One region of the Halobacillus shinanisalinarum genome, then DNA from elsewhere that is predicted to be linked to it. Evidence: a T-box and tRNA genes for the amino acid it is inferred to sense, from the RefSeq annotation. Region 1 holds a T-box; the other holds one or more tRNA genes.
What was found. The T-box of region 1 lies ahead of argS (arginine--tRNA ligase). A T-box ahead of a tRNA ligase gene usually reads a tRNA of that ligase, here a tRNA-Arg.
Positions count from the first base shown of each region.

Region 2: it has a tRNA-Arg gene. The T-box ahead of argS (arginine--tRNA ligase) is inferred to sense a tRNA for this amino acid. The anticodon was not compared.

Region 1 is NZ_CP095074.1:3,808,968-3,824,309, reverse strand. It holds gene thpD (ectoine hydroxylase) at 479-1,381, opposite strand; gene MUO14_RS18840 (catalase) at 1,735-3,210, opposite strand; gene MUO14_RS18835 (glutamate-5-semialdehyde dehydrogenase) at 3,732-4,994, opposite strand; gene proB (glutamate 5-kinase) at 5,057-6,190, opposite strand; gene proC (pyrroline-5-carboxylate reductase) at 6,248-7,090, opposite strand; gene MUO14_RS18820 (thioredoxin family protein) at 7,408-7,728, opposite strand; gene MUO14_RS18815 (DUF421 domain-containing protein) at 8,402-9,019, opposite strand; T-box leader at 9,118-9,331, shown strand; gene argS (arginine--tRNA ligase) at 9,373-11,055, shown strand; gene MUO14_RS18805 (hypothetical protein) at 11,069-11,284, shown strand; gene MUO14_RS18800 (uridine kinase family protein) at 11,293-11,613, shown strand; gene MUO14_RS18795 (DHA2 family efflux MFS transporter permease subunit) at 11,690-13,168, shown strand; gene MUO14_RS18790 (hypothetical protein) at 13,337-13,621, shown strand; gene MUO14_RS18785 (hypothetical protein) at 13,896-14,126, shown strand; gene MUO14_RS18780 (ribonuclease H-like YkuK family protein) at 14,303-14,785, shown strand; gene MUO14_RS18775 (DMT family transporter) at 14,812-15,342, opposite strand, start outside.
Region 2 is NZ_CP095074.1:2,485,895-2,501,236, forward strand. It holds gene hslO (Hsp33 family molecular chaperone HslO) at 1-517, shown strand, start outside; gene cysK (cysteine synthase A) at 661-1,587, shown strand; gene folP (dihydropteroate synthase) at 1,880-2,713, shown strand; gene folB (dihydroneopterin aldolase) at 2,706-3,074, shown strand; gene folK (2-amino-4-hydroxy-6-hydroxymethyldihydropteridine diphosphokinase) at 3,067-3,564, shown strand; gene dusB (tRNA dihydrouridine synthase DusB) at 3,622-4,611, shown strand; gene lysS (lysine--tRNA ligase) at 4,746-6,233, shown strand; rRNA gene MUO14_RS12285 (16S ribosomal RNA) at 6,589-8,157, shown strand; rRNA gene MUO14_RS12290 (23S ribosomal RNA) at 8,391-11,312, shown strand; rRNA gene rrf (5S ribosomal RNA) at 11,431-11,544, shown strand; tRNA gene MUO14_RS12300 (tRNA-Val) at 11,560-11,635, shown strand; tRNA gene MUO14_RS12305 (tRNA-Thr) at 11,641-11,716, shown strand; tRNA gene MUO14_RS12310 (tRNA-Lys) at 11,767-11,842, shown strand; tRNA gene MUO14_RS12315 (tRNA-Leu) at 11,850-11,931, shown strand; tRNA gene MUO14_RS12320 (tRNA-Gly) at 11,938-12,012, shown strand; tRNA gene MUO14_RS12325 (tRNA-Leu) at 12,054-12,142, shown strand; tRNA gene MUO14_RS12330 (tRNA-Arg) at 12,154-12,230, shown strand; tRNA gene MUO14_RS12335 (tRNA-Pro) at 12,239-12,315, shown strand; tRNA gene MUO14_RS12340 (tRNA-Ala) at 12,336-12,411, shown strand; rRNA gene MUO14_RS12345 (16S ribosomal RNA) at 12,529-14,097, shown strand; rRNA gene MUO14_RS12350 (23S ribosomal RNA) at 14,331-15,342, shown strand, end outside.

The DNA of each region.
Region 1 (15,342 bases):
AACTGATTGTCGATACTTATCTTGATCCTAGATATAACCTATATGGATACTTTGACAAGGGGGCAGACTTTGAAACGCTTCTATTCATTTTTGGTGTCTATCTAGCTGTAAACATATTGGTTATAAATTTTCCCTAACAGTAAAGGGCTAACCACAAAATCTTTTTACATATTGGCTTGGTCAATCTTCTCAGTGACTTATGAGCTTTTACTTTTGGAGGTAGGGATTTTTTATCATAGTGATCAATGGCACATCTAGTTCTCCGGGCTAATCTACCCTTTCCTCATAATTATTTTGTTACTCAATTTGAAACTGATTAATATTATCAAAAAATAGGTTACTGAAAACTCACTTCGCAACTGTCTCACTTTTCAGTAATCCACCTAATAAGGGCTGTTTCAAAAGGACTGCTTTACCCCGTTTTGAAACAGCCCATTTTATAGCCAGTAATACCTTTAGGAAAGTTCCCCATATCTCTTTACCTACTACTGCTTAATGTTGGGGCACCATCTCGTACAGCGATGAATTCAGGACGCTTCTCCCCTCCTGAATATGGCTTAACCAGTTGGTTTTCCACGCTATTATAAACCATGAATAAGTTGTTGCGGCTATATGGTGTAATATTGCCGTTTGAACCATGCATGGTATTGCTTTCAAATAAGGTGATAGAACCTGCTGCTCCCGTGGGCACGGAAATACCACCGCCTTGATCAGCGAGCCATCTTAAACTATCATGATCAGGAACTCCAAGCTTTTGTCTTTTCAATGATTCTTTGTAGTTGTTGTCTGGTGTTTCTCCTATGCAGCTAACATAGTAGTTATGGGACCCAGGTATCAGCATTAAAGGCCCGTTGAATGTATAGTTATCAGACAAGGCGATTGATAGACTGACACCCCTCATCCGCGGCATTCCATCCTCTACATGCCATGTTTCAAAATCAGAATGCCAATCAAATTCTTTCCCTGTAAACCCTGGCTTATAATTGATTCGAGATTGGTGGATGTACACATCGCTTCCGAGAAGATGGTTTACGATATCAAGCAAGCGTTGATCGTTTACTACTTTCTTGAAATAATCATCATCTTGATGTACGTGAAAAATCGATCTGATTTCATCACTTTCAGGTTCACGAATCACTTTTTCTGAACTCACATCACTACTTTCACCTTGAAGCTCAAAAATGCCTTTTTGCATTTCAGATACTTCCTGTTCAGAGAAGAAATTCTCAATCTGTAAAAAACCATTTTCCTCATAAAAGTCAAGCTGCCTCTTTGAGATAGGAGCTTGAGCATCTTTAGATCGATCTGTGTGAATCACAGGATCCTTTCGTTTCATAATTTCCGGCTTGGTATTTTTTCTGGAAGGATAAAGGTCTTTCATTTAAAAAAACACTCCTTGTCAAAAAATGATCTCTTCGAAGCCGATTTCATGGTTGCTGCTATTATTACTGGGTTTCTGAGGGGAACTTTCCTACGTACAGAACCCATACCCATCTTAAATAAGGTTAAACACTACCATATATAATTTTTTCAAAAAAGGAGTTAAGCAAGAAATAGAAGAAAATAAGTGATACTTTACATAGAAAGCTCTTGTGGAAACCTCATTAGTTCTCATGGTATTTAATGAGGTTTATTTTCTGTGTTAGTAGACAGCCAACTGAGTTAGAATGCCAAACAACATCCAAACAAAATAAAACCCTGCCTCCCATCTAAGGGAAGCAAGGTTAACCAGGGTTAGACTTTCCGTCCTACATATTCATCTAAATCGATCTTAGAATTTTCAGCAAGCAATTTACCTAGACTTTCATCAGCCTGATAGAAATTGGCGATCGCGCGACCTACGATGTTGCGGTCTTTAATCTGGTCAAAATCACCAAGAAGGTTCCGGACTAATGCATCCTTCTTCTCCTGATCGTAGCTTCTATAAATACGTCCAGCTTGACCGTAATAGTTGGGTTTATCAATGATGGAACGTTCGATTTCACCGCTTAGCGGCTGGGCGGGCTCTTCATACCCTTCAACAGGCGCTGGTTCACCCTCGGCACTGTTAGGTTCATAGTTTGTATGGCCGATCCCAGTATCCCGTGCCATGAAGCCTTCCTGCTGATTATTACTCACATCAACTTTAGGTCGATTAATAGGCAGCTGCTGATAGTTCGGCCCAACGCGGTGGCGTTGCGTATCAGAATACGAGAATAAACGACCTTGAAGCAGTTGGTCTTCAGAAGGCATCATTCCAGGCACGAGTACACCTGGGTTAAAGCCGACTTGCTCTGTTTCTTCAAAGAAGTTATCGACATTTTTATTTAATGTCATTGTACCAACAAGTTCCCAAGGTATATCCTCTTCCAACCAGTCCTTCGTCGCATCAAGAGGGTTAAAGTCAAAGTCATCCAATTCATCAGGGCGAAGAACTTGAACATAGAGATCCCACTCAGGATAATCTCCTGCTTCAATGGCATTATACAAATCAACCGTTGCATGGTTAAAGTCCTTGCCTTGCACTTCCTGAGCAGCATCAGGAGTTAAATTTTTCATCCCTTGCCTCGTTACCCAGCGAAGTTTAATATAGAATGTTTCACCTTGTTCATTGTACCACTTGAAGGAATGGACACTTGATCCTCGCATGTTACGGTACGTTGCCGGGATTCCTTCATCAGTAAATAAATGAAGCATCATGTTTGTTGTTTCTGGGGACAAGGACATGAAATCCCAGTAACGTGCAGGATCTTGAACGTTTGTCACAGGATTCGGTTTTAAGGAATGAATAACATCAGGGAATTTAATGGCATCACGAATAAAGAATATTGGAAGTGTGTTTCCAACGAAGTCATAGTTCCCTTCATCTGTGTAAAATTTAACAGAGAAACCACGAGGATCACGTGCTGTCTCAGGAGAGTGTTTTCCGTGAATTACAGTTGAAAAACGGGTGAAAACGGGTGTTTCCTTTCCCTCTTCCTGTAAGAAATCGGCCTTTGTATATTTTTTCATACTATTTTTCGTAACAAAGACACCGTGCGCCCCTGCACCTCTGGCGTGAACGACACGTTCAGGAATTCGCTCACGGTCAAAATGAGCAATCTTCTCTATCATTTGGTAGTCTTCCATTAGAATAGGACCATTTCTACCTGCTGTTTTGGAATTTTGGTTGTCAGAAATAGGTACACCTTGGTTGGTCGTCATCCGTTTACGATTGTTTTTATCAGACATAATACCCTCTCTTTCCAAATAAGTAATAGGTGTAAATTCACAGTAAGCAATGAAATCCATACTCACGTTTCCTTTACCTTAATTCTTTACCCCTAAAAATAATCCTCAAACTTGTTTTTAATTATTATTATCTAAAAATCTTTAAAAATATTTCATAAATTAAGAAGCTGAAATTTTTTCGAATAGCAATAGAAACCAATCACCATTATCTCAATCCTATTTCTATTATTATGAGTTTTCAACAAAATAAGTCTATATAACTATATATTCGTCATAAAACCGTAACAATCAACAGTTTTATAAATCTTTTGATGCATAATTTTGGAGAATAATTGTTTATAAAAAACGTAGGAGGGTATATCCAAAATGTAGGCGGATAGGATTTAAATTTACTTCGGGGAGGTGTATTTGAAAAATTAAGAACAAATCCCTTACCGTTAGAGTACAATCATCACCCAGCTCAAACAAAATACAAAAATGGAAGAGAAACCTATCGTTTCCCTTCCATTTAATCAAAACCTTTATCGAATTTGGCCGTCGCCCTTCATTAGGAATTTAATCGTCGTTAGTGCTGGCAATCCCATTGGGCCGCGGGCATGCAATTTCTGGGTAGAGATTCCAATTTCTGCGCCAAAGCCTAGGGCGCTGCCATCTGTGAAGCGTGTTGACGCATTGTGGTAAAGCGCTGCGGCATCAACGAGATTCAAGAAGGTTCGCGATGCTTTTTTATCTTCAGTTACGATCGCTTCCGAATGCTTCGTGCCATACGTTTCAATGTGTGCGATCGCTTCAGTAATGTCATCAACTGATTTTACAGCGATATCTGTGCTTAGATATTCATTAGCCCAGTCTTCTTCGCCTGCGAGGACAGCTCCTGGAATAACTGTCATGACGTGTTCATCGCCATGAACACTGATGTTATTTTTTTGCAGGGCATCGACTAAGGCCTCGCTGTTTCGCTCAAGCCAGTCTTTATGAACGACGAGCGTTTCGGCTGCATTACATACAGCAGGGCGGTCTGTCTTGGCATTAACTAAAATGTTGATCGCTTTTTCTACATTGGCGTCCTTATCCACGTAAATGTGGCAGTTACCAACGCCTGTTTCAAGTACAGGGACTGTTGCGTTTTCAACCACCGCCTGGATCAGCTTTCCGCCGCCACGCGGGATCAGGACATCCACATGTTCTTTCATTGTAAAAAGTTGATTTGTTGCCGCGCGGTCAGTACTTGCGATGAATTGAACAGCTTCACTCGGAATCTTCGTTTCAGCAAGCCCTTTGTGCATCACGTCAACGATCGCCTGGTTAGAGTTGATGGCGGAAGAACCACCTTTAAGAATAATGGCATTGCCAGACTTAAGGGCAAGCCCTGTCGCATCAACAGTTACGTTCGGGCGTGCTTCATAAATCATACCGATGACACCAAGGGGCACGGTTACTTTTTCAACTTGGAGACCATTCTCTAGTGTCCAATCAGAAAGAATGCTGCCCGTTGGATCATCAAGCTTAGCTACTTCACGCAAACCTTTAGCAAAATCCTCCACGCGTTCTTTTGATAAAGAAAGTCGATCCATAAACGCTTCAGAAAAACCTTTCTCGCGCCCGTTCTCAAGATCTTTTTCGTTAGCTGTTAAAATCGTTTCATATTCTTTTTCTAAAAAATCTGCTAAGTGGATAAGTGCTTCATTCTTTTCTTCGGTGGAAAGTACCATTAGTTTTTTTGATGCTTTTTTCGCTTCAATCGCTTGTGCCTCAACGTTCACATTGCTTTTTGTTAGTGTCATCCAAGACCTCCTTGATATTTTTGAAACCGTTAAAACTTCCTGCGAGAAAAAGGTTAATTTTCCTAAACACCTACCGGCAATGAAACTTCTAAGTGACAGACTAGATCTTTACTTTCAATGGCTGCAAGTTCATAGGATTCAAGTTCTGGTTCAGTTAAGCCGATCATTTCTTTCATTTGTTCTGAAGAATAATTGACGACACCGAGTCCCACTTCTTCCCCATCCAAGTCATGAATACGCACGACGGCTCCTTTTTTGAAACGGCCGGTTACATGATGAACGTTCATTGGCAAAAGACTTTCCTTCATACCTACGATGGTTTCACGGGCGGTGTGATCAATCGTAACATCGCCTTCAGGTCCAGAGTTAAACGCAATCCATTGCTTTTTCTGGTTTAAGTTCTCTTGTTCTGAAGTTGGTTCAAAGTAAGTTCCAATTGCTTTGCCATAAACGGCATTATAAACAATCCCGTCTGTGCTGGCTTTTCCTAGGAAAGAGGAAATCCCTGAGGCCATTGCAATCTTGAAGGCATCAATTTTAGATTTCATGCCCCCTGTTCCTACTTCACTTCCCGGATCGCCAGCTGCAGCCTCGATCTCTGGTGTGATTTCGTGAACCCGATCAAGTAATTGAGCATTTTCATCTTTTCGAGGATCTGCATCATAAAGACCATCTATATCAGATAGGATGACCAGATCATCCGCATCAACAAGACCTGCTACTTTCGCGGATAACGTGTCATTATCTCCAAATTTCAATCGGTCGATCGTGATCGTATCATTTTCGTTAACAATTGGGATAATCCCGCGTTCGAGGAGTACATTAATCGTGTTACGTGCGTTATTATATCTGCTTTCATCAGAGAAGTCGCTGCGTGTAATTAGGATTTGCGAACCCATATACCCATGGGACAAAAAGAGATCGGAGTATGATTCCATTAACAATCCTTGACCTATCGAAGCAGCGGCTTGCTTTTCTGGTAATGACTCTGGGCGTGATAAGCATCCAAGTTTACGATACCCTGCTGCAACGGCTCCTGAAGATACCAGAAGCACCTCATGACCATCATCTTTAAGGCGGACAACTTCATCGACAAGCTTCTCTAGCTTACGTCGACTGATCTCACCATGAAGACTTGTTAATGAACTACTTCCAATTTTTATGACTACGCGTTTCTTATTTGTATCGTTAACCAACTTATCACTCCTATTACTACGTGTTGTTCTACCTGTATGGGTCGACGACTGATTTATTTATTTTTGTCCTACTAACATTCCTTCTAATTCTTTACTCATTTCCTTTGAACGGCCGGCAGCGCCTTTAATTGCTTCCGAGATGGCTGTTCCTCCACCGGCACGATTTAGGGCATCAAGCCCCGCTGCTGTTGTTCCGTTAGGTGAAGTGACATTCTCACGAAGCTCAGATGGAGTAATATCTTGTTCTAACATCATTTTCGCCGCTCCAAGCAGTGTTTGCGCACCAATTTCTCGTAATGTTTCACGATCTAAGCCCTCAGCACTTCCTGTTTCCTCAATGTGTTCCATTAAATAATAGAAGTAAGCTGGTCCGCTCCCTGCAATCCCTGTGAAAACGTCCATTTTATCTTCTTCAATCACAAACACTTCTCCAATTGATTTCAATAATTCTTTAGCCACGAGCACGTTATCCATCGCAGCAAAATGTCCTGGGCAAACAGCTGTTGCTGATTCCCTAAGCATGCTTGACGTATTCGGCATCACACGAATCACTTGCTGTTCTTCATTCAGACGCTCTTCCATATAAGAAGTGGAAATACCTGCAAGTACAGATACAAGCACTTGATTGGGTGTGATTTTATGTCTTAAATCTTCAAGAACCGCATCAATGTCTTTTGGCTTCATTGCTAAAATAAATTGATCTACTTCTGAAAAATTTAAGTCATCTTTTAAAACTGTCCGTACACCGTATTTATCTTGAATCTCATTTAGACGATCTTGATTACTTCTATTCGTAACAATAATTTGTTCTGCAGGAATGTTCCCGGAATCAACCATTCCAGAAATCATCGCTTCCGCCATAGATCCTGCACCTAGAAAAGCAATCGTTTGTTTGATCATATGAGTTAATCTCTCCCGTTCGCGTTTTTTGTTCGCTCTTTAATATGACGTTTTTCATAATAACACTTGCGAAATGTATATCAAGGGTTTAAAGGCAAGTCATGCTTATAAACTCCAATTAGTGAGCGTAAGCGGTTTCATGGAGAGATATTTGCGATTCATCCTCTCTCACCGCAAATAATTACGTCTCACGCGAATATATGGAGATTATTTTTTCTAATAACCATACAGTTATGTGAGTTATCCTAATATTACAAAAATTAAACAAGACCACAAAAAAACCGATGCTATTAGCATTCGGGTAATTGTTCTTACTCCTATATAAATTGACTGTATTTGGCTAATTGCTGGTTTAATTTTTCCATTGGCACAAAACGCGCTTTACGAAACAGTTCCTTTCCTTTTGAAAAGACGATCACGGCAGGAACTGTAAATACAATGTATGTTCCTGCAATAGCTTTAACCTCATTAGCATCCACATGGATCGATGCGAAACGAGGATACTCTTCAAGAAGTTTCTCAATTTGGGGGAGCAGGCTGTGGCAAACTGAGCAGCCTTGGCTGGAGATGTAAACGAATGAAAGCAGTTCATCATTAATGACAGCCTGAACCTCCTCGATCGTTTGGACTTTTCTCATACTCGTCACCTCATTCATTAACTCCCATTGTAGCAAGTCCTAATCGAGATTTCACCCTAAATAATGGCTAAAACCGTTACAATGTGCCTATAGGTGTACATATGAGGAATCTCGTTCAACCAAGGAACAATCTTATATTATAAGTGAGAGTTCAAAAAGTTGCCAAATTAGAAGATAGACAAAATCGCCACGACATGCGAGCAATGTCGACACTAACACGTCCTTGTGCGTCGCAAGAAGATCGAGGCGGCGTCGTTCCAGAGCACCAAGTAAAACCTTTACCGAATTGGCCTCGCACGCAGGAAACGTGTCCTTCTTTTCCAAGGAACGGACTTGCACAGGACCGGTTTTAGTAGAAGTTCCACTCCTGCTTAAGGATACGTGAGTATCGAGGCAACTTCAGAGAACATCCTTCTTCGCTGCCTTGCACCGAATTAAATAGGCTCGCAGACGCAGGTGCACTCGCTCCTCAAAAGCGAGCCAACGGAGAGATTCGTCTCTTATCATTTGGTGATTTTTTGTACAAACTCTATTAAGAAAAAACTTACGGCCATCACTCTGTTACTCTTATTTCTAATACATGCTCTGCCAAAATCGGTGCCGATGACCTGTTTATCTATCGTCTCTTCCATGACTATATATTTATATAGTAGAAAATAATCTGCACAATTGTTTACTGAAGCTGTTGTGGTGGATTTTGATTACGTCCTTTATCTTCTACTTCTTTAAAAATATCATTACCAGTTGATTTAGGGGACTCCTGCATACCAACATTTGATCCTAAAGCATTCTTGAGACTTAAAATTTCTTTCTTCATATCTTCTATGTCCTGTTTGGTGGCAGGTTTTTTGTTCTCCATCAGTTCATAACCGACTTGGCCATTCGGCTCAAGTGTCGCTGATTTCAAATCACTAATAGTCGAAACATTCTGCTGTCTTAGCTTCATTTCAAGCTGATCCACAGTAAACCGGAGCTTTTTTAAGTTTTTTTCGTCGAGCTGTCCATTCTTAATAATCGACACAGACTGTCCAGTAATAAACTTCTCAAACCAATTCATTTTCACTTGTCCATACTCAATAACGACTAATGTAAGCACAAGTACTGCACCAACGCCAAACGTTGTCCAAACATTTTTTCCTGCTACAGGCTGAATCAATAATGAACCAATCCCAATCATAATCACCGTTTGTGCTAACGTCATCTGAGATATCGACTTTCTCCCTGCGATTCTTAAAATTAAGGTACCTACAACAATAATTAAAACGGCTTTCCATATCCAATCCCAATCCATAAACATCCTCCTCGCTTTCTTAGTGTGCCAAAAGGTAAAACAACTATTCGAAAAAACATTGCATTCCACACAACACTCCGCTATAATCTGAACAATACCTAAATTCAGCGATAAAGAGAGTAACTTTTGGGAAGTCGCTTAGCGAGTCAGGAATGGTGCAAGCCTGGCCGACTATCCATCAGTGAACCGGACTTTTGAGAAGCCGCTCCGAAACATAGTAGGAGCACGCCGGGGATGATCCCCGTTACCAACTTCAAGTGGTTGTTTTGCAGCTATAAGAGTGGTACCGCGAGCCCAAACCTCGTCTCTTCAATGAGACGAGGTTTTTTTATATTTAAGAGGAGGAATTAACCATGGAAAAACACGTCCTTGCCTTACAGCTATCCCACCTACTAGGAGAAGAGTACAGCCGCGACTGGGTGCACTCGCTCATTGAAATTCCGAAGCAGGAAGAACTCGGCGATTTGGCGTTCCCATGTTTTCAACTAGCCAAATCGTTTCGTCAGCCCCCCGCCAAAATTGCTGGTCAACTTGCACCACGATTGAAACATGATTTATTTGCGAGCGTTCAACCAACCGGAGGGTATATCAACATCTTCCTCAATCAGCGCTTCGTTACTGAACATACGCTTAAACAACTATTAACATCAGGCACAGATTATGGCTCTCATGAGTTTGGGGCAAACAAAAACGTTGTGCTCGATATGTCTGCACCTAATATTGCTAAACCCTTTTCTATGGGACACTTGCGCTCGACCGTCATCGGTAATGCGCTTGCCAATTTAGCGGATAAATGTGGCTATGAAACGGTGAAAATCAACTATATCGGTGACTATGGTACGCAATTTGGCAAGCTGCTCGCTGCTTATAAAAAGTGGGGGAATGAGGAACTAGTACGTGCAACCCCACTCCCTGAGCTAACAAAGATTTATGTCAAATTTCATGAAGAATCAAAGCAAAACCCTTCGCTTATTGAGGAAGGCCGCGATTGGTTTAAGAAACTTGAACAGAATGACCCTGAAGCCATTGAGCTTTGGAAGTGGTTCAAAGATGCCTCATTAACAGAGTTCAACAAGATCTATAACCTGCTCGGTGTATCGTTCGATCTCACACGCGGAGAAGCCTATTACAATGACAAAATGGATACAACCGTTGATTTATTAAAGGATAAGGGATTATTAGCGGAATCAGACGGTGCTAAGGTGGTACCTTTAGATAAGGAAAGCCTTCCTCCTTGTTTAATTATGAAAAGCGATGGAACAACGATTTATGCTACCCGTGATTTAACAGCTGCCATCGATCGCTATCACAGCTATAAATTTGACGAAGCACTCTATGTGGTCGGCCATGAGCAGACGCTCCACTTCCAGCAGATCAAGCATGTATTAAAGAAATTGAACCTCCCTTGGGCCCAAGATATTAAACACATTTCGTTTGGGATGATGCTTCAGAACGGAACAAAAATGTCGACCAGGAGAGGTAAAACGATTTTATTAGAGGAGGTTCTAAAGGAGGCTATTGAACGAGCAAAAGCGAATATTGAGGAGAAGAATCCTGGTTTAGCTGATAAGGATCTAGTGGCAAAGCAGGTCGGGGCTGGGGCGGTCATCTTTCATGATTTAAAGCATGATCGTCGTAATGATGTGGAGTTTTCGCTTGAGGATATGTTGACGTTTGAAGGTGATACGGCACCATATTTGCAGTATGCGTATGTGCGAGCTCAGTCGATACTTGATAAGGGTGAGTTTAAGCTTGATAAAGCAGATGTTTCTCTTGATGATTCCGAGGCATGGCCTTTAGTAAAACAGTTGCGTCATTTTCCTGATATTGTTGAAAAGGCTTATACGGAATACGATCCATCGAAAGTCGCGAGATATTTGCTTGATGCAGCCAAAACGTTCAATAAGTATTATGCGGGGACACGAATATTGCAGGAGGATCAGCTGGATGCGCGTTTAACGTTGGTTCACGGCTTTTCACTCGTGATCAAAGAAGGGCTGCGTTTACTCGGGATTCAAACACCAAATAAAATGTAGAGGGGATCGTCTAATGGAGTGGTTGAAAAATAATAAGAAAGACCTCTTACTCGTTGGGATTGATGGCTGTGGCGGTGCGGGCAAAAGCACTATGGCTGCGCATTTTTTATCGATGGTACCAGAGGGGGTTGTCGTTCATATGGATGACTTCTACCTCCCTTCCCACGAACGCAAGGAGATACAGACATTGGCGGGCATTTTGATTGGAAACGTGTGCTCAACCAAGTGATCAAACCTTTGTCGGAAAAGTCCCCCACTGACTATCAGCGCTATGACTGGGATCATGACGAGCTTGCAGAATGGCATCATATTTCTCCTTCGGGCGTTATTGTTGTTGAAGGCTGCTATGCTGCACGTGATCAGCTTAGGTCTTACTATGATTATACGGTCTGGGTCGAGTGCCCTCGAGAAGTCCGGCTTAAGCGGGGACTTGAACGGGATGGACAAGAGGCATTATCTTTCTGGCAGGATTGGATGGAACAGGAAGATCGTTATATCGAAATCCAGCAACCGCGGGATCAGGTCGACTTTATTATAAAGGGGATCGAAAATAATTAAGCAAAAATGTATATTTTGGTCGTTGCTTTCCGTTATAATGGTATTTTGTTAGGAACCTAAATAAAGGAGCATATCTATGGAAGGAACAACGACTACAAAATATGAATTTCTTGCTGATGATCCAAACTTCAGCGTTAAACCTGTAATGATCTCACTAATTGTAGGTGCTTTTTTTGCCATTTTAAACGAGACATTACTTAACATTGCATTAACAACCTTAATGGCAGAGTTCAGCCTATCTGCAACAACCGTACAGTGGATGGTGACTGGATTCATGCTTGTGATGGGTATTCTCATTCCGATTTCAGCACTACTGCTGCAAACCTTTACTACGAGGCAAATGTTTATGGGGACGATGACAGTATTTACAATTGGAACAGTCATTTGTGCGATGGCACCTACCTTTTCTATCTTACTAACAGGTCGCCTTGTTCAAGCTGTTGGAACAGGGCTGCTCATACCGATTATCTTTAACACCTTCTTACTTATCTTCCCGCCTGAACGCCGTGGAACGGTTATGGGAATGATCGGTCTTGTGATCATGTTCGCCCCTGCGATTGGACCGACATTGTCAGGGATTATTGTGGAACATTTGGGCTGGAGATTTCTATTTATTACGGTCATTCCATTTGCACTGTTTTCCATGGTCTTTGCCTACAAATTTTTGAAAAATGTCGGTGAAGTCACAAAGCCTAAGGTTGATATTCTATCGATCTTGCTTTCAACGGTTGGATTCGGTGGAGTGGTCCTTGGATTCAGCTTTGCCGGTGAAGGGGATTCAGGATTTCTTGATCCGCAAGTATTGACCTTCATTGTTGTTGGTTTTATCTCCCTGGCCTTTTTTACAATCAGGCAGTTGAAATTAGAAGAGCCACTTCTCGATGTCCGTGTCTTTAAATACCCCATGTTCACGTTGGCCCTTCTGTTGTTTATTATTGTTATCATGGCAATGTTCTCATCCGAAATTATTTTACCGATGTTTATGCAAGGACCTCTCGCGTTAACTGCTGCCACGGCAGGACTTGTCCTATTGCCAGGCAGCTTATTAAACGGACTGATGTCCCCCGTGATGGGAAAACTTTTTGACAAATTTGGTCCTAGAAAATTAATGATTCCGGCCGCCGCTGTCTTAACAGCCACGATGTTTTCACTCAGTCGTGTCGAGGCAACGACACCGATTTACGTCATTGTTATTAGCTACATGCTGTTAATGCTATCCGTATCAGCGATTATGATGCCGGCTCAGACGAATGGGTTGAATCAGCTTCCAAAACAGCTCTATCCGCATGGAACCGCAATTATGAATACATTGCAGCCTGTATCTGGTGCGATCGGGGTATCCGTGTTTATCAGTATTATGACAACTAGAAAAGAAAGTTTTTTGGCCAACGCCACAAATCCCACTTCGGAGAACGCGATCATGCAATCTACCGTCGCCGGAGTTGAACTAGTTTATTTCATAGCTTTCGCTGTTGCTTTAATCGGCTTTATCATTACTCTTTTTGTAAAAAGAGCAAAACCGAGTGATGTTTCAAGTGAATCCTCTCCGTCATAAAAGAAAACCATACCTTGGGGAAAAGCATGATCAGGCTGTCGTGAAAGTCTCGACAGCCTGATTTTTTCCTCTCTATTTTTATTTTTTCACTGATCTAGAAGCCGTTGATTTAGATGCCGGATACTTGACCACTCCTACCTGTCATGGCCTCGCCCCAAAGAGATGTATTTGGGGTTATTGCCTATCCTCGCTTATCAAATGCAAAAAGGATTTCTATATGATGCGGACCGCGATGTGTATGTGTGTCCCCGGGGAGAAGAACTAACTTATGCCACTACAGATCGTGATGGATATCGCCATTACACACCAAATCCCGTCGATGTAAGGAATGCCTCTCTTCCCGTAGAGTGCACTCAAAATCAAAAGCATCAGAAAAACATCACACGCCATGTCTGGGAGGATAATAAACGTCAGTTAGGTGAAGGGGAGTCTTTTTCGATTACGGGAGGGTGAATACTGCGAGACTCCTACGGAAAAACGGGCGATCCGAGACCCCACAGTGTGGGTTTCACGAGGAGACTCGGGTGTTCGTCCGCAGAAAGCGAGCGGTATTCGCCCGTACGTATGTACAAAAAAGCTTGTAGAGAAGTTTCTCTACAAGATCTGACCATGCTTTGGTGAAAAGCATGGTTTTCCTGTTTACAAATGGGTATAAACGGTTTCATTTAAGTGATAAAATCTTAGTAGACCGACCTTATTTTAAGAGTCAAAAAGGAGTGGGGCAACTATGTATTCGATCTACTATATCATCGTGATTGTCGTTTGCCTGGCTGCTTTAATTGGAACCATCTTAGTGGCAAGAAATATGATAAAGGAAGAATCTGAAGAGACTTCAGTGGAAGAAGAGCTTTCAAGTTTAAAAAGCGAGGGCAAGAGCTCAAGCATCCGATTGTTGACAATCATTTATTCAATCACGTTCATTATTACCATTATCCTCATTTGGATATTTATTTTTTAATTGAAATGACGAACTCCCCTCTTTGGAGCTCGTCATTTTTAGTTTTTTCACATGTAGAAAAGGGAAATGAATATAGTATAGAAATGGATTCCCTCAAAACCCTGTTTTTCTACTCCACTTGAAAAGAGCTGGTTCTATTGAAACCCATCCTGTTTCAGAATTCAATCAAAAATCAGATGACCTACAGTGAAGTATTTTCCCATATCTATTCGTTCATGCAGAGTGATCCAAGAGGTAACTATAAGCTTATGCTAGGTACAGATTCTCAAATACATGAAACTAGCACGTTATTTATAACCGGAATTGTCATTCAAAGAATAGGCAAAGGAGCCTGGGCGTGTTTTCGAAAAGAGACAGAACCAAGGTGTATGACGGTCCTCCACGAACGAATATCCTATGAAACGACATTAACGGAAGAAGTGGCCTCGCTTTTCACAAATGAGCATCTCGACAAACTGATCAATGTCGTCCTCCCCCACATTTATAAAGGGGCAAGCTTTATGGTTGAGGGACACATCGATATCGGTGCCGGCGAGCGAAATAAGACACGAACGTATGTCAATGAAATGATGGCACGGATCGAATCATTAGGGTTTGATCCAAAAATAAAACCTGATTCTATTGCAGCTAGCAGTTATGCCAACAAATATACGAAATAGAAGAGTGCAGACTTTTCTACAGAAAATTATCCTTCTCCTGCAACGCGTTGCTTGTTCGTTTGTGACGTATTCCTTTTAGGCTTTCTTGTGGCTAAATAAACCCCTATAAAAATAATCACGAGCCCGAAAGCTAAATTTTTAGTAATCGGTTCATTTAGCAGTACATATCCCCACACCATTGCCGTAACCGGAACTAAATAAGTGACAGATGTCGCGAACTCGGCACTGCTATTCTTCACAATATAATAAAAAAGCAAATGGGCGATTCCTGAACCAAAACATCCAAGGCCGATAATGGACCATAGAACGAGTGGATCCGCAACTAAGTCAGCATTTATACGGGAAGTGGTTCCTGTTACAAGTGTGCCAATGAATCCGACCACTGATGCAATCGCAAGTGAACAGGTAGTAATCAGCAGGACACCCGTTGATTGTAGATGTTTTTTCGTATATTGGGAGGCAAATCCATAAGAGATGGTGGCGCATACCATTGTGCCGATTCCGACGAAACTTTCTTTAAATAGTTGCCCCACATTAAACTCTATAAGGACAAGAAT
Region 2 (15,342 bases), 1.3 Mb from region 1:
CCTTGGCATGAGAGATCACTTTACAGGACAGGTCCCAATCGTCTCTGGTGAAATTGGTGAGGATTTCACCTATTATTTTGCTAACTCTGAACAAGTCCCTTCTGCGGTTGGAGCGGGGGTGCTCGTGAACACAGATCATTCAATTTTGGCCTCGGGTGGCTTTATTATTCAGATGATGCCTGGTGCAGAGGAAAAAACGACCACTGCTATTGAAGAACGCCTAAGTCAAATGGCTCCGATCTCTACAATGATTCGTGAAGGGAAAAGCCCTGAACAAATCTTGCATGCCCTCCTAGGGGAAGAGAATGTTCAATTATTAGACACCTTACCTGTTTCATTTTCCTGCCACTGTTCTAGAGAAAGAGTAGAGATGGCAATTTCAAGTCTCGGAGATGAGGAAATTGAGCGTATGATTGAAGAAGATCAGGGGGCAGAAGCGAAATGTCATTTCTGTAATGAAGCGTATCACTTTGATGAAAATGATTTGAAGGAATTGCAGTCCGGCTCATCACAATAAGACATTACTCTAAGCGGAACAGTAGACGAAACTGTTTCGCTTTTTTCTTTGAAGAGAAGAGATTGAAATGTTTGACAATAGACGAATACTTACGTATCTTTAGATTAAATCCCATTAAAATACTTGGAATTAGGAGTGAAAAAATGAGAGTTGCAAATAATGTAAGTGAACTAGTTGGAAAAACACCCATGGTAAGGCTAAATAGAAGTGCAGATGAAGATAGTGCAGACATTTACTTAAAACTGGAGTATATGAATCCGGGGAGTTCGGTGAAAGACCGTATTGCCCTATCTATGATTGAAGCAGCGGAGGAATCAGGAGAATTAAAAGCAGGCGATACACTTGTTGAGCCAACAAGTGGAAACACAGGTATTGGCCTGGCTATGATTGCTGCGGCTAAAGGATATAAAGCGACGCTTGTAATGCCTGATACAATGAGTCAAGAGCGACGCAACTTACTTCGTGCCTATGGTGCAGAACTTATCCTGACACCAGGTAGTGACGGGATGAAAGGTGCGATTAAAAAGGCTGAGGAACTTAAGGATAAGCATGGTTATTTCATGCCCCAGCAGTTTAATAACAAAGCCAACGTAGCTGTACATGCCCGCACGACTGGTCCTGAAATTATTGAGCAAATAGGCGACCAGCTCGATGCGTTCGTTTCTGGAATTGGAACAGGTGGGACGATTACAGGAGCGGGAAAAGTCTTGAAAAATCATTATTCTGACATTAAAATTTATGCGATTGAGCCCGAAGATTCTGCGATTTTGTCTGGAGGACAGCCGGGCCCTCACAAACTCCAAGGACTTGGAGCAGGATTTGTGCCGGAAATATTGGATACAGAGATTTATGATGAAGTCTATACAGTATCGAAAGAAGATTCTTATGCCGCTGCACGTGAAGCAGCAGGAAAAGATGGCATTCTTGGTGGTGTCTCCTCAGGATCGGCCATTCATGTTGCAAAACAAGTTGCTAAGAAGTTAGGAAAAGGTAAAAAGGTAGTAGCTGTACTTCCTAGTAATGGAGAGCGATATCTATCTACCCCGCTTTATCAATTTGATGAAGAATAGAATAAAAAGAGAGGAACTGAGCTCGCTTTTAGAGCTCAGTTTTTTTAACGTCTAAGGAAATTATAAAAATATTTGCCTGTGTATAAGCTTACATGAAGTTAGCCACATCCAGCTCCAGCGCGCAAGACTAGTCAATCCGTGGCCCCACAGGATGTTTCGGTTTTAGCCGAACTTCCACTGTCGTGTCTACCGGGGCGCCCCGAGCTTTTGTTCTTGGGAAATAACCCCCGTGATAGATGTCGCAAAATGTTGTAAAATAGATATAAATATCTTTTGAAAGAGGGAACGGGAAATGCAATCTACTCTTAGGACAAAAGTAAAACAGTACGATTATTCAAAGCAAACGCTCGTGATGGGGATCCTTAATATTACACCGGATTCTTTTTCTGACGGGGGAGAATTCAACGAGATCAATCGGTCTGTTGAACAAGCCTTGAAAATGGAAGGGCAAGGTGCTCATATTATAGATGTTGGGGGAGAATCAACAAGGCCTGGACATGCTCCAGTCACCGAGGCTGAGGAAATCTCACGTGTAGTTCCGGTTATTGAAGCAATTCGTGATAAGCTGTCTATTCCTATATCCATCGATACCTATAAAGCAGAGGTTGCGAAACAAGCTCTTAATGCAGGGGCCTCGATTATAAATGATGTATGGGGGGCTAAACGTGAACCGAGAATTGCTCAAGTCGCTGCAGACTATGATGTTCCGCTCATCCTCATGCATAATCGAACAGATAAAAAGTATCGTTCACTTATTGACGATATGAAAGTGGACTTAAAGGAAAGTATTGATATAGCTAAGCAAGCTGGTGTAAAGGATCAGCGCATTATATTGGATCCAGGTGTTGGTTTTGCTAAGTCACCTGAAGATAATTTAGTTGTAATGAGAAACTTACATCAGTTTCTTGAGTTAGATTATCCGATCTTATTAGGTACTTCCAGGAAATCCTTTATTGGTCTTACACTTGATTTGCCAGAAGATCAGCGAATGGAAGGTACGGGGGCAACAGTTTGTTACGGAGTAGCACAAGGTATGCAAATTGTCCGAGTTCATGATGTCGAACCGATCGTTCGTATGACAAAAATGATGGATGCTATGATGGGAAAGGAGTCAACCAATGGATAAAATCTATTTGAACAGCATGGAATTCTGGGGGTATCATGGGCTTTTTCCAGAGGAAAACAAACTCGGTCAACGCTTTTACGTCGACCTTGAACTTGAATTGGATTTAAAGCCGGCTGCACAAACAGACGATATGAATCAATCGATCAACTATGGTGAAATATATGAAGTAACCAAAAAGGTGGTTGAGGGAGAAGCAAGGAAACTAGTAGAAACTGTTGCTGAACAACTTTCTGGGAAGCTTCTGGAGCATTTCGAGCTGCTGGATGCGTGCCGCGTTAAGGTGACTAAACCGGATCCACCTATTCCAGGTCATTACAAGTCTGTAGCCATAGACATTTACAGGGAGAGAACGGATGATTAGAGCTTATATTGCTCTGGGATCAAATATAGCCCCGAGAGAGCAGTACTTAACTGAGGCGATGACCATGCTTCGTGAGCACGACTCCATTATAATATGTACAACTTCGAAAGTTTATGAAACGGCTCCTGTCGGTTATGTCGATCAGAATGATTTTCTAAACATGGTGGTTGAAATTGAAACTGGGTTGCAGCCGTTGGCGTTGCTTGATTACTGCCAAAGCATTGAACAGAAATTAGGTAGAAAGCGCACTATTAAATGGGGTCCCCGCACAATAGACCTTGACATTTTACTGTATAATGAAGAAAATATGAAAGCAGAGCGACTGACGATTCCACATCCTCATATGCACGAGCGCGCGTTCGTTATCGTGCCGCTTGCTGAAGTGAATCCGGGAGCTTACCTTCCATCATTAAACCAGACAGTTGAAGAAATACTTCAGCAGCTGCCTGAAGATGAAGTGAAAAGTATCCAGCCGCTACGTCAGCTTTAATTACAAGAAAGTGTTGTTTATAGATTAAGATACAATTTATTTTGAAGGAGAATGCATATGTTTCAAATCGGAGATATCACCATTCCGAACAGAGTTGTGCTTGCCCCGATGGCAGGTGTATGTAACTCAGCCTTTCGTCTAACTGTTAAGGAGTTCGGTGCAGGACTAGTTTGTGCGGAAATGGTTAGTGATAAAGGGATTGTTAATCAAAACAAGAAAACGATGGACATGCTTTACATCGATCCAGATGAAGAACCTATGAGTCTGCAAATTTTTGGCGGCGAAGAAGAGACCCTTATTAATGCAGCAAAATTCGTTGATAAAAATACTACAGCTAATATTATTGATATTAATATGGGATGTCCTGTGCCCAAGATTACGAAATGTGATGCGGGTTCTAAATGGTTGCTTGACCCGGATAAGATGTACAACATGGTTTCTGAAGTTGTTAAGGCAGTGGACAAACCCGTTACTGTAAAAATGCGTACAGGGTGGGATGAGGAACATATTTTAGCTTTGGAGAATGGTAAAGCTCTTGAAGCGGCTGGAGCCAAATCTGTAGCTCTTCACGGGCGTACCCGCGACCAAATGTATGAAGGTGTAGCAGACTGGGAGATTGTACGTAAGCTGAAGGAAACTGTCAATATTCCCGTTATCGGTAACGGTGACATCGATTCACCTCAAGTCGCTAAGCAACGCCTAGAAGAAACAGGTGTAGACGCTGTGATGATTGGGCGTGCAGCTCTTGGAAACCCGTGGATGATTTATCGCACGGCGAAGTTTCTTGAAACAGGTGAGCTTGTTGATGAGCCTACCCCGAAAGAGAAAATTGATGTCTGCATGCTTCACATGGACCGCTTGATTCGCCTGAAAAATGAGAAAGTAGCGATCCTCGAGATGCGTAAACACGCTTCATGGTATTTAAAAGGACTAAAAGGTGGCGGCCGTGTACGTAACCGAATTAACCAAGCTGAAACGAGAGATACCATGTTAGACATTCTTTATGATTTTGCTAATGACCTTGAAGAAAGTATCAAAGTATCCTGACTCCTGGTCGTTGACAGGGTGCAAGGTCTTTTCTATACTAAATCATAGTTGTAATACTGCCAGTGGCTTACTGGCAGTTTTTATTATTGAACCGGATTTACCATGTAAATGAAGATAGGAATGGAGTGATGACAATGACGGAAGAACTCAATGATCAAATGCGGGTGCGTCGGGAGAAACTGAGTACTTACAAAGATCAAGGACTGGATCCTTTTGGAAGTAAATTCGAACGCACTGCTTTAGCTGAAGATTTAATAACAAAATATGATGAATTTTCTAAAGATGAACTTGAAGAGCAACAATTTCCTGCTACTATTGCTGGGCGAATCATGACAAAGCGTGGGAAAGGAAAGGCGGGCTTTGCTCACATTCAGGACCTTAGTGGTCAAATTCAGCTTTATGTCCGTAAAGACAGTGTAGGTGATGAAGCTTACGAGGTGTTTAAGACAGCTGATATAGGTGATATTGTCGGTATCTCTGGTGTAATGTTCAAGACTAACGTAGGAGAACTCTCAGTCAAAGCGGGCGAGTTTCAAGTTTTAACAAAATCTCTAAGACCATTACCTGAAAAATTCCATGGTTTAAAAGATGTTGAACAACGCTATCGTCAACGTTACTTAGACCTTATTACCAATCCTGAAAGCCGTGATACCTTTATTTTGCGCAGTAAAATCATTCAGTCCATGCGTAGATATTTAGATAACCTCGGATTTCTAGAGGTTGAAACACCGATGATGCACGGAATACCAGGTGGAGCATCAGCTCGTCCATTTGAAACGCACCATAACGCTCTCGACATGCAGCTATATATGAGAATTGCCATCGAACTTCATCTGAAAAGATTAATCGTAGGCGGCATGGAGAAGGTGTATGAGATTGGACGAGTCTTTCGTAATGAAGGGGTCTCCACTCGACACAACCCTGAATTCACCATGATTGAATTATATGAAGCTTATGCTGATTACCATGATATTATGGATTTAACCGAAAACTTGGTCGCTCATATTGCTAAAGAGGTACTTGGCTCAACAACTGTTACTTATGATAATGAAGAGATTCATTTACAACCTAAATGGACCCGAATCCATATGGTAGATGCTGTGAAAGAATACACAGGCGTGGACTTCTGGAAGCAACTGAGTGATGAAGAAGCAAAATCTGTTGCTAAAGAGCATGGGATAGAGATCCAAGATACGATGACATTCGGTCATATTGTTAACGAATTTTTTGAACAAAAAGTCGAAGAGAAACTTATTCAACCTACTTTTGTATATGGCCAGCCAATTGAAATCTCTCCTCTTGCTAAGAAGAATCCAGAGGACGCACGTTTTACTGACCGTTTTGAGCTATTCATTGTAGGGCGCGAACACGCAAATGCCTTCTCTGAGCTTAACGATCCTATCGATCAACGTGAGCGATTTGAGGCACAGCTTAAAGAGCGCGAAGAAGGAAACGATGAAGCGCACATGATGGACGAAGATTTCTTGGAATCATTAGAATATGGTATGCCTCCAACGGGTGGGCTAGGTATTGGAATCGATCGTCTCGTTATGCTGCTAACAAACTCTTCATCGATCCGAGATGTATTGTTGTTCCCACAAATGAGAAACCGCGAATCATAATCTTTAATCTAACCCCTCGACTTCTCATCGAGGGGTTTTATGCCATGCAATCGTCAGAAAAAACTTTTATTTCGCTGTAGTCTTGATTTACCTTTGAAACCATGGTAAATTATTAAACGTCGCACAAAGCGAACGCGACAGATTATCTCAGTTAGCAAAAACAACATGAAAAAGTTATTGACTTAACTTACTCACCATGATATATTAATTAAGTCGCTGTTTTGAAGCGGCAAGCAATCTTTTGATCTTTGAAAACTGAACGAACCAACCAGTACGTCAATATATTCTTTCTATTAAATAGAGAGAATTCAAACAAGCACATTCGGTGTGCAAATGAGCAAGTCAAACTTTAACTTTTATGGAGAGTTTGATCCTGGCTCAGGACGAACGCTGGCGGCGTGCCTAATACATGCAAGTCGAGCGCAGGAAGCAGGCGGATCCCCTTCGGGGGTGAAGCCTGTGGAATGAGCGGCGGACGGGTGAGTAACACGTGGGCAACCTGCCTGTAAGATCGGAATAACTCCGGGAAACCGGGGCTAATGCCGGGTAATCCTTTATCTCGCATGAGAGGAAGGTAAAAGATGGCTTCTAGCTATCACTTACAGATGGGCCCGCGGCGCATTAGCTAGTTGGTGAGGTAACGGCTCACCAAGGCGACGATGCGTAGCCGACCTGAGAGGGTGATCGGCCACACTGGGACTGAGACACGGCCCAGACTCCTACGGGAGGCAGCAGTAGGGAATCTTCCGCAATGGACGAAAGTCTGACGGAGCAACGCCGCGTGAACGATGAAGGTCTTCGGATCGTAAAGTTCTGTTGTTAGGGAAGAACATGTACCGTTCAAACAGGGCGGTACCTTGACGGTACCTAACGAGGAAGCCCCGGCTAACTACGTGCCAGCAGCCGCGGTAATACGTAGGGGGCAAGCGTTGTCCGGAATTATTGGGCGTAAAGCGCGCGCAGGCGGTTCCTTAAGTCTGATGTGAAAGCCCACGGCTCAACCGTGGAGGGTCATTGGAAACTGGGGAACTTGAGGACAGAAGAGGAGAGTGGAATTCCACGTGTAGCGGTGAAATGCGTAGATATGTGGAGGAACACCAGTGGCGAAGGCGACTCTCTGGTCTGTTTCTGACGCTGAGGTGCGAAAGCGTGGGTAGCAAACAGGATTAGATACCCTGGTAGTCCACGCCGTAAACGATGAGTGCTAGGTGTTAGGGGGCTTCCACCCCTTAGTGCTGAAGTTAACGCATTAAGCACTCCGCCTGGGGAGTACGGCCGCAAGGCTGAAACTCAAAGGAATTGACGGGGGCCCGCACAAGCGGTGGAGCATGTGGTTTAATTCGAAGCAACGCGAAGAACCTTACCAGGTCTTGACATCCTTGGATCGCCCTAGAGATAGGGTTTTCCCTTCGGGGACCAAGTGACAGGTGGTGCATGGTTGTCGTCAGCTCGTGTCGTGAGATGTTGGGTTAAGTCCCGCAACGAGCGCAACCCCTAATCTTAGTTGCCAGCATTCAGTTGGGCACTCTAAGGTGACTGCCGGTGACAAACCGGAGGAAGGCGGGGATGACGTCAAATCATCATGCCCCTTATGACCTGGGCTACACACGTGCTACAATGGATGGTACAAAGGGCAGCGAAGCCGCGAGGTGTAGCAAATCCCATAAAACCATTCTCAGTTCGGATTGCAGGCTGCAACTCGCCTGCATGAAGCCGGAATCGCTAGTAATCGCGGATCAGCATGCCGCGGTGAATACGTTCCCGGGCCTTGTACACACCGCCCGTCACACCACGAGAGTTGGCAACACCCGAAGTCGGTGAGGTAACACATTATGTGAGCCAGCCGCCGAAGGTGGGGCCAATGATTGGGGTGAAGTCGTAACAAGGTAGCCGTATCGGAAGGTGCGGCTGGATCACCTCCTTTCTAAGGACATATGCAAGGCGACCTCTTTCTCTTTCGAGAAAGTCGGGAAGCTGCCGCATACGGAAGACGTACCTGGTTGGTTGTTCAGTTTTGAGAGATCAAACGATCTTTCAATGTGAACCTTGAAAACTGGATAAGATAATCAGAACGTGACGATCCTCTTTAGATAGAGATCGACACGGGATGACAAGACATCAAACATCAATTTTTTAACGTCTTTTCACGACGACAATAGTTAAGTGAATAAGGGCGCACGGTGGATGCCTTGGTACTAGGAGCCGATGAAGGACGGGACTAACACCGATATGCTTTGGGAAGCCGTAAGTAGGCTGTGCACCGAAGATTTCCGAATGGGGGAACCCCCTGCTCGTAATGGAGCAGGATCCTTTACTGAATACATAGGTAAGGGAAGGCAGACCCGGGGAACTGAAACATCTCATTACCCGGAGGAAGAGAAAGCAAACGCGATTTCCCAAGTAGCGGCGAGCGAAACGGAAACAGCCCAAACCAGAAAGCTTGCTTTCTGGGGTTGTAGGACACTCCTTTGGAGTTACAAAAAAAGAGGATAGATGAATCGATCTGGAACGATCAGCCAGAGCAGGTAAGAGCCCTGTAGTCGACATCTTCTTTTCTCCGGAGTGGATCCTGAGTACGGCGGAACACGAGGAATTCCGTCGGAATCCGGGAGGACCATCTCCCAAGGCTAAATACTCCCTAGTAACCGATAGTGAACCAGTACCGTGAGGGAAAGGTGAAAAGCACCCCGGAAGGGGAGTGAAAGAGATCCTGAAACCGTGCGCCTACAAGTAGTCGGAGCCCATTGATGGGTGACGGCGTGCCTTTTGTAGAATGAACCGGCGAGTTACGACCGTCTGCAAGGTTAAGCTAAAGCAGCGGAGCCGCAGCGAAAGCGAGTCTGAATAGGGCGAAGCAGTAGGCGGTCGTAGACCCGAAACCGTGTGATCTACCCATGTCCAGGGTGAAGGTCAGGTAACACTGACTGGAGGCCCGAACCCACGCAAGTTGAAAATTGCGGGGATGAGGTGTGGGTAGGGGTGAAATGCCAATCGAACACGGAGATAGCTGGTTCTCTCCGAAATAGCTTTAGGGCTAGCCTCAGAATAGAAAGTCTTGGAGGTAGAGCACTGATTGGACGAGGGGCCCCTACCGGGTTACCGAATTCAGTCAAACTCCGAATGCCAACGACTTTGTTCTGGGAGTCAGACCATGGGTGATAAGGTTCATGGTCGAAAGGGAAACAGCCCAGACCGCCAGCTAAGGTCCCCAAGTGTGTGTTAAGTGGAAAAGGATGTGGCGTTGCTTAGACAACCAGGATGTTGGCTTAGAAGCAGCCATCATTGAAAGAGTGCGTAATAGCTCACTGGTCGAGTGACGCTGCGCCGAAAATATACCGGGGCTAAACACACCACCGAAGCTGCGGATTGATCCTTAGGGATCAGTGGTAGGAGAGCGTTCTAAGGGCTGCGAAGTCAGACCGTAAGGACTGGTGGAGCGCTTAGAAGTGAGAATGCCGGTATGAGTAGCGAAAAAAGAGTGAGAATCTCTTTCACCGAAAGCCCAAGGTTTCCTGAGGAAGGCTCGTCCTCTCAGGGTTAGTCGGGACCTAAGCCGAGGCCGAAAGGCGTAGGCGATGGCCAACAGGTTGATATTCCTGTACCGCCTCCTTTCCGTTTGAACGACGGGGGACGCAGGAGGATAAGGAGAGCGCACCACTGGATGTGTGCGTCCAAGCAGTGAGACGGTCGAGACAGGCAAATCCGCTCGGCAACGTCAAGCTGTGATGGGGAGGGAACTAGAGTACCGAAGCTCCTGATTTCACACTGCCAAGAAAATCCTCTAGTGAGGAAAGAGGCGCCCGTACCGCAAACCAACACAGGTAGGCGAGGAGAGAATCCTAAGGTGAGCGGGAGAACTCTCGTTAAGGAACTCGGCAAAATGACCCCGTAACTTCGGGAGAAGGGGTGCTCCTCTGCCGAGGAGCCGCAGTGAAAAGGCCCAAGCGACTGTTTACCAAAAACACAGGTCTCTGCGAAGCCGTAAGGCGAAGTATAGGGGCTGACACCTGCCCGGTGCTGGAAGGTTAAGGGGATGCGTTAGCGCTTGGCGCGAAGCGTTGAACCGAAGCCCCAGTAAACGGCGGCCGTAACTATAACGGTCCTAAGGTAGCGAAATTCCTTGTCGGGTAAGTTCCGACCCGCACGAAAGGTGCAACGACTTGGGCACTGTCTCAACGAGAGACCCGGTGAAATTATACTATGCGTGAAGATGCGCATTACCCGCGACAGGACGGAAAGACCCCGTGGAGCTTTACTGTAGCCTGATATTGAATGTTGGTACAGCTTGTACAGGATAGGTGGGAGCCTGAGAAGCCGGAGCGCTAGCTTCGGTGGAGGCGCTGGTGGGATACCACCCTGGCTGTACGGACATTCTAACCCAGGACCGTGATCCGGTTCGGAGACAGTGTCAGGTGGGCAGTTTGACTGGGGCGGTCGCCTCCTAAAGAGTAACGGAGGCGCCCAAAGGTTCCCTCAGAATGGTTGGAAATCATTCGCAGAGTGTAAAGGCACAAGGGAGCTTGACTGCGAGACCTACAAGTCGAGCAGGGACGAAAGTCGGGCTTAGTGATCCGGCGGTACCGTATGGAAGGGCCGTCGCTCAACGGATAAAAGCTACCCCGGGGATAACAGGCTTATCTCCCCCAAGAGTCCACATCGACGGGGAGGTTTGGCACCTCGATGTCGGCTCATCGCATCCTGGGGCTGTAGTCGGTCCCAAGGGTTGGGCTGTTCGCCCATTAAAGCGGTACGCGAGCTGGGTTCAGAACGTCGTGAGACAGTTCGGTCCCTATCCGTCGTGGGCGTTGGAAATCTGAAAGGAGCTGTCCTTAGTACGAGAGGACCGGGATGGACACACCGCTGGTGTACCAGTTGTTCCGCCAGGAGCATCGCTGGGTAGCTACGTGTGGACGGGATAAGTGCTGAAAGCATCTAAGCATGAAGCCCCCCCTTGAGATGAGATTTCCCCTTACGCCAAGTAAGTAAGATTCCTCAGAGACGATGAGGTCGATAGGTCCGAGGTCGAAGCGTGGTGACACGTGAAGCTGACGGATACTAATCAATCGATGACTTATCTATATCAAAATTGAATCGTTTGGTCTTGCCTGTCTTATCCAGTTTTGAGGGTTTTCAAAAAAACTCTTGAAATTTCCCTGAAAGGGCAATATAATATATCTTGTCCTTGAAATTAATAAGGTTTGGTGGCGAGAGCGAAGAGGTCACACCTGTTCCTATGCCGAACACAGTAGTTAAGCTCTTCAGCGCCGATGGTAGTCGGGTCGATCCCCGTGAGAGTAGGACGCTGCCAAGCCTTATTACATAATCCGGAGGATTAGCTCAGCTGGGAGAGCACTTGCCTTACAAGCAAGGGGTCGCAGGTTCGAGCCCTGCATCCTCCACCATGATTGCCGGCCTAGCTCAACTGGTAGAGCAACTGATTTGTAATCAGTAGGTTGGGGGTTCAAGTCCTCTGGCCGGCACCATTGATCGCTTTTCAACATTGATATATGAACGATAAGTTAGTTTTTATTAAGAGCCATTAGCTCAGCTGGTAGAGCATCTGACTTTTAATCAGAGGGTCGGAGGTTCGAGCCCTCCATGGCTCACCATTTTTTAGCGGGTGTGGTGGAATTGGCAGACACGCTAGATTTAGGATCTAGTGCTTCACGGCGTGGGGGTTCAAGTCCCTCCACCCGCATTATATGCGGAAGTAGTTCAGTGGTAGAACACCACCTTGCCAAGGTGGGGGTCGCGGGTTCGAATCCCGTCTTCCGCTCCATAATACTTAATAAGATTTAAAAGACCTAACAAACTTGTCAAGCCGGGGTGGCGGAATTGGCAGACGCACAGGACTTAAAATCCTGCGGTAGGTTTCTACCGTGCCGGTTCGAGTCCGGCCCTCGGCACCATAATTTTATTTGCGCCCGTAGCTCAATTGGATAGAGCGTCTGACTACGGATCAGAAGGTTAGGGGTTCGACTCCTCTCGGGCGCGCCATTATTTTACGGGAAGTAGCTCAGCTTGGTAGAGCACTTGGTTTGGGACCAAGGGGTCGCAGGTTCGAATCCTGTCTTCCCGACCATTCTCTAACCATTACAACTTGGGGCCTTAGCTCAGCTGGGAGAGCGCCTGCTTTGCACGCAGGAGGTCAGCGGTTCGATCCCGCTAGGCTCCACCATTTTTGATCTTTGAAAACTGAACGAACCAACCAGTACGTCAATATATTCTTTCTATTAAATAGAGAGAATTCAAACAAGCACATTCGGTGTGCAAATGAGCAAGTCAAACTTTAACTTTTATGGAGAGTTTGATCCTGGCTCAGGACGAACGCTGGCGGCGTGCCTAATACATGCAAGTCGAGCGCAGGAAGCAGGCGGATCCCCTTCGGGGGTGAAGCCTGTGGAATGAGCGGCGGACGGGTGAGTAACACGTGGGCAACCTGCCTGTAAGATCGGAATAACTCCGGGAAACCGGGGCTAATGCCGGGTAATCCTTTATCTCGCATGAGAGGAAGGTAAAAGATGGCTTCTAGCTATCACTTACAGATGGGCCCGCGGCGCATTAGCTAGTTGGTGAGGTAACGGCTCACCAAGGCGACGATGCGTAGCCGACCTGAGAGGGTGATCGGCCACACTGGGACTGAGACACGGCCCAGACTCCTACGGGAGGCAGCAGTAGGGAATCTTCCGCAATGGACGAAAGTCTGACGGAGCAACGCCGCGTGAACGATGAAGGTCTTCGGATCGTAAAGTTCTGTTGTTAGGGAAGAACATGTACCGTTCAAACAGGGCGGTACCTTGACGGTACCTAACGAGGAAGCCCCGGCTAACTACGTGCCAGCAGCCGCGGTAATACGTAGGGGGCAAGCGTTGTCCGGAATTATTGGGCGTAAAGCGCGCGCAGGCGGTTCCTTAAGTCTGATGTGAAAGCCCACGGCTCAACCGTGGAGGGTCATTGGAAACTGGGGAACTTGAGGACAGAAGAGGAGAGTGGAATTCCACGTGTAGCGGTGAAATGCGTAGATATGTGGAGGAACACCAGTGGCGAAGGCGACTCTCTGGTCTGTTTCTGACGCTGAGGTGCGAAAGCGTGGGTAGCAAACAGGATTAGATACCCTGGTAGTCCACGCCGTAAACGATGAGTGCTAGGTGTTAGGGGGCTTCCACCCCTTAGTGCTGAAGTTAACGCATTAAGCACTCCGCCTGGGGAGTACGGCCGCAAGGCTGAAACTCAAAGGAATTGACGGGGGCCCGCACAAGCGGTGGAGCATGTGGTTTAATTCGAAGCAACGCGAAGAACCTTACCAGGTCTTGACATCCTTGGATCGCCCTAGAGATAGGGTTTTCCCTTCGGGGACCAAGTGACAGGTGGTGCATGGTTGTCGTCAGCTCGTGTCGTGAGATGTTGGGTTAAGTCCCGCAACGAGCGCAACCCCTAATCTTAGTTGCCAGCATTCAGTTGGGCACTCTAAGGTGACTGCCGGTGACAAACCGGAGGAAGGCGGGGATGACGTCAAATCATCATGCCCCTTATGACCTGGGCTACACACGTGCTACAATGGATGGTACAAAGGGCAGCGAAGCCGCGAGGTGTAGCAAATCCCATAAAACCATTCTCAGTTCGGATTGCAGGCTGCAACTCGCCTGCATGAAGCCGGAATCGCTAGTAATCGCGGATCAGCATGCCGCGGTGAATACGTTCCCGGGCCTTGTACACACCGCCCGTCACACCACGAGAGTTGGCAACACCCGAAGTCGGTGAGGTAACACATTATGTGAGCCAGCCGCCGAAGGTGGGGCCAATGATTGGGGTGAAGTCGTAACAAGGTAGCCGTATCGGAAGGTGCGGCTGGATCACCTCCTTTCTAAGGACATATGCAAGGCGACCTCTTTCTCTTTCGAGAAAGTCGGGAAGCTGCCGCATACGGAAGACGTACCTGGTTGGTTGTTCAGTTTTGAGAGATCAAACGATCTTTCAATGTGAACCTTGAAAACTGGATAAGATAATCAGAACGTGACGATCCTCTTTAGATAGAGATCGACACGGGATGACAAGACATCAAACATCAATTTTTTAACGTCTTTTCACGACGACAATAGTTAAGTGAATAAGGGCGCACGGTGGATGCCTTGGTACTAGGAGCCGATGAAGGACGGGACTAACACCGATATGCTTTGGGAAGCCGTAAGTAGGCTATGCACCGAAGATTTCCGAATGGGGGAACCCCCTGCTCGTAATGGAGCAGGATCCTTTACTGAATACATAGGTAAGGGAAGGCAGACCCGGGGAACTGAAACATCTCATTACCCGGAGGAAGAGAAAGCAAACGCGATTTCCCAAGTAGCGGCGAGCGAAACGGAAACAGCCCAAACCAGAAAGCTTGCTTTCTGGGGTTGTAGGACACTCCTTTGGAGTTACAAAAAAAGAGGATAGATGAATCGATCTGGAACGATCAGCCAGAGCAGGTAAGAGCCCTGTAGTCGACATCTTCTTTTCTCCGGAGTGGATCCTGAGTACGGCGGAACACGAGGAATTCCGTCGGAATCCGGGAGGACCATCTCCCAAGGCTAAATACTCCCTAGTAACCGATAGTGAACCAGTACCGTGAGGGAAAGGTGAAAAGCACCCCGGAAGGGGAGTGAAAGAGATCCTGAAACCGTGCGCCTACAAGTAGTCGGAGCCCATTGATGGGTGACGGCGTGCCTTTTGTAGAATGAACCGGCGAGTTACGACCGTCTGCAAGGTTAAGCTAAAGCAGCGGAGCCGCAGCGAAAGCGAGTCTGAATAGGGCGAAGCAGTAGGCGGTCGTAGACCCGAAACCGTGTGATCTACCCATGTCCAGGGTGAAGGTCAGGTAACACTGACTGGAGGCCCGAACCCACGCAAGTTGAAAATTGCGGGGATGAGGTGTGGGTAGGGGTGAAATGCCAATCGAACACGGAGATAGCTGGTTCTCTCCGAAATAGCTTTAGGGCTAGCCTCAGAATAGAAAGTCTTGGAGGTAGAGCACTGATTGGACGAGGGGCCCCTACCGGGTTACCGAATTCAGTCAAACTCCGAATGCCAACGACTTTGTTCTGGGAGTCAGACCATGGGTGATAAGGTTCAT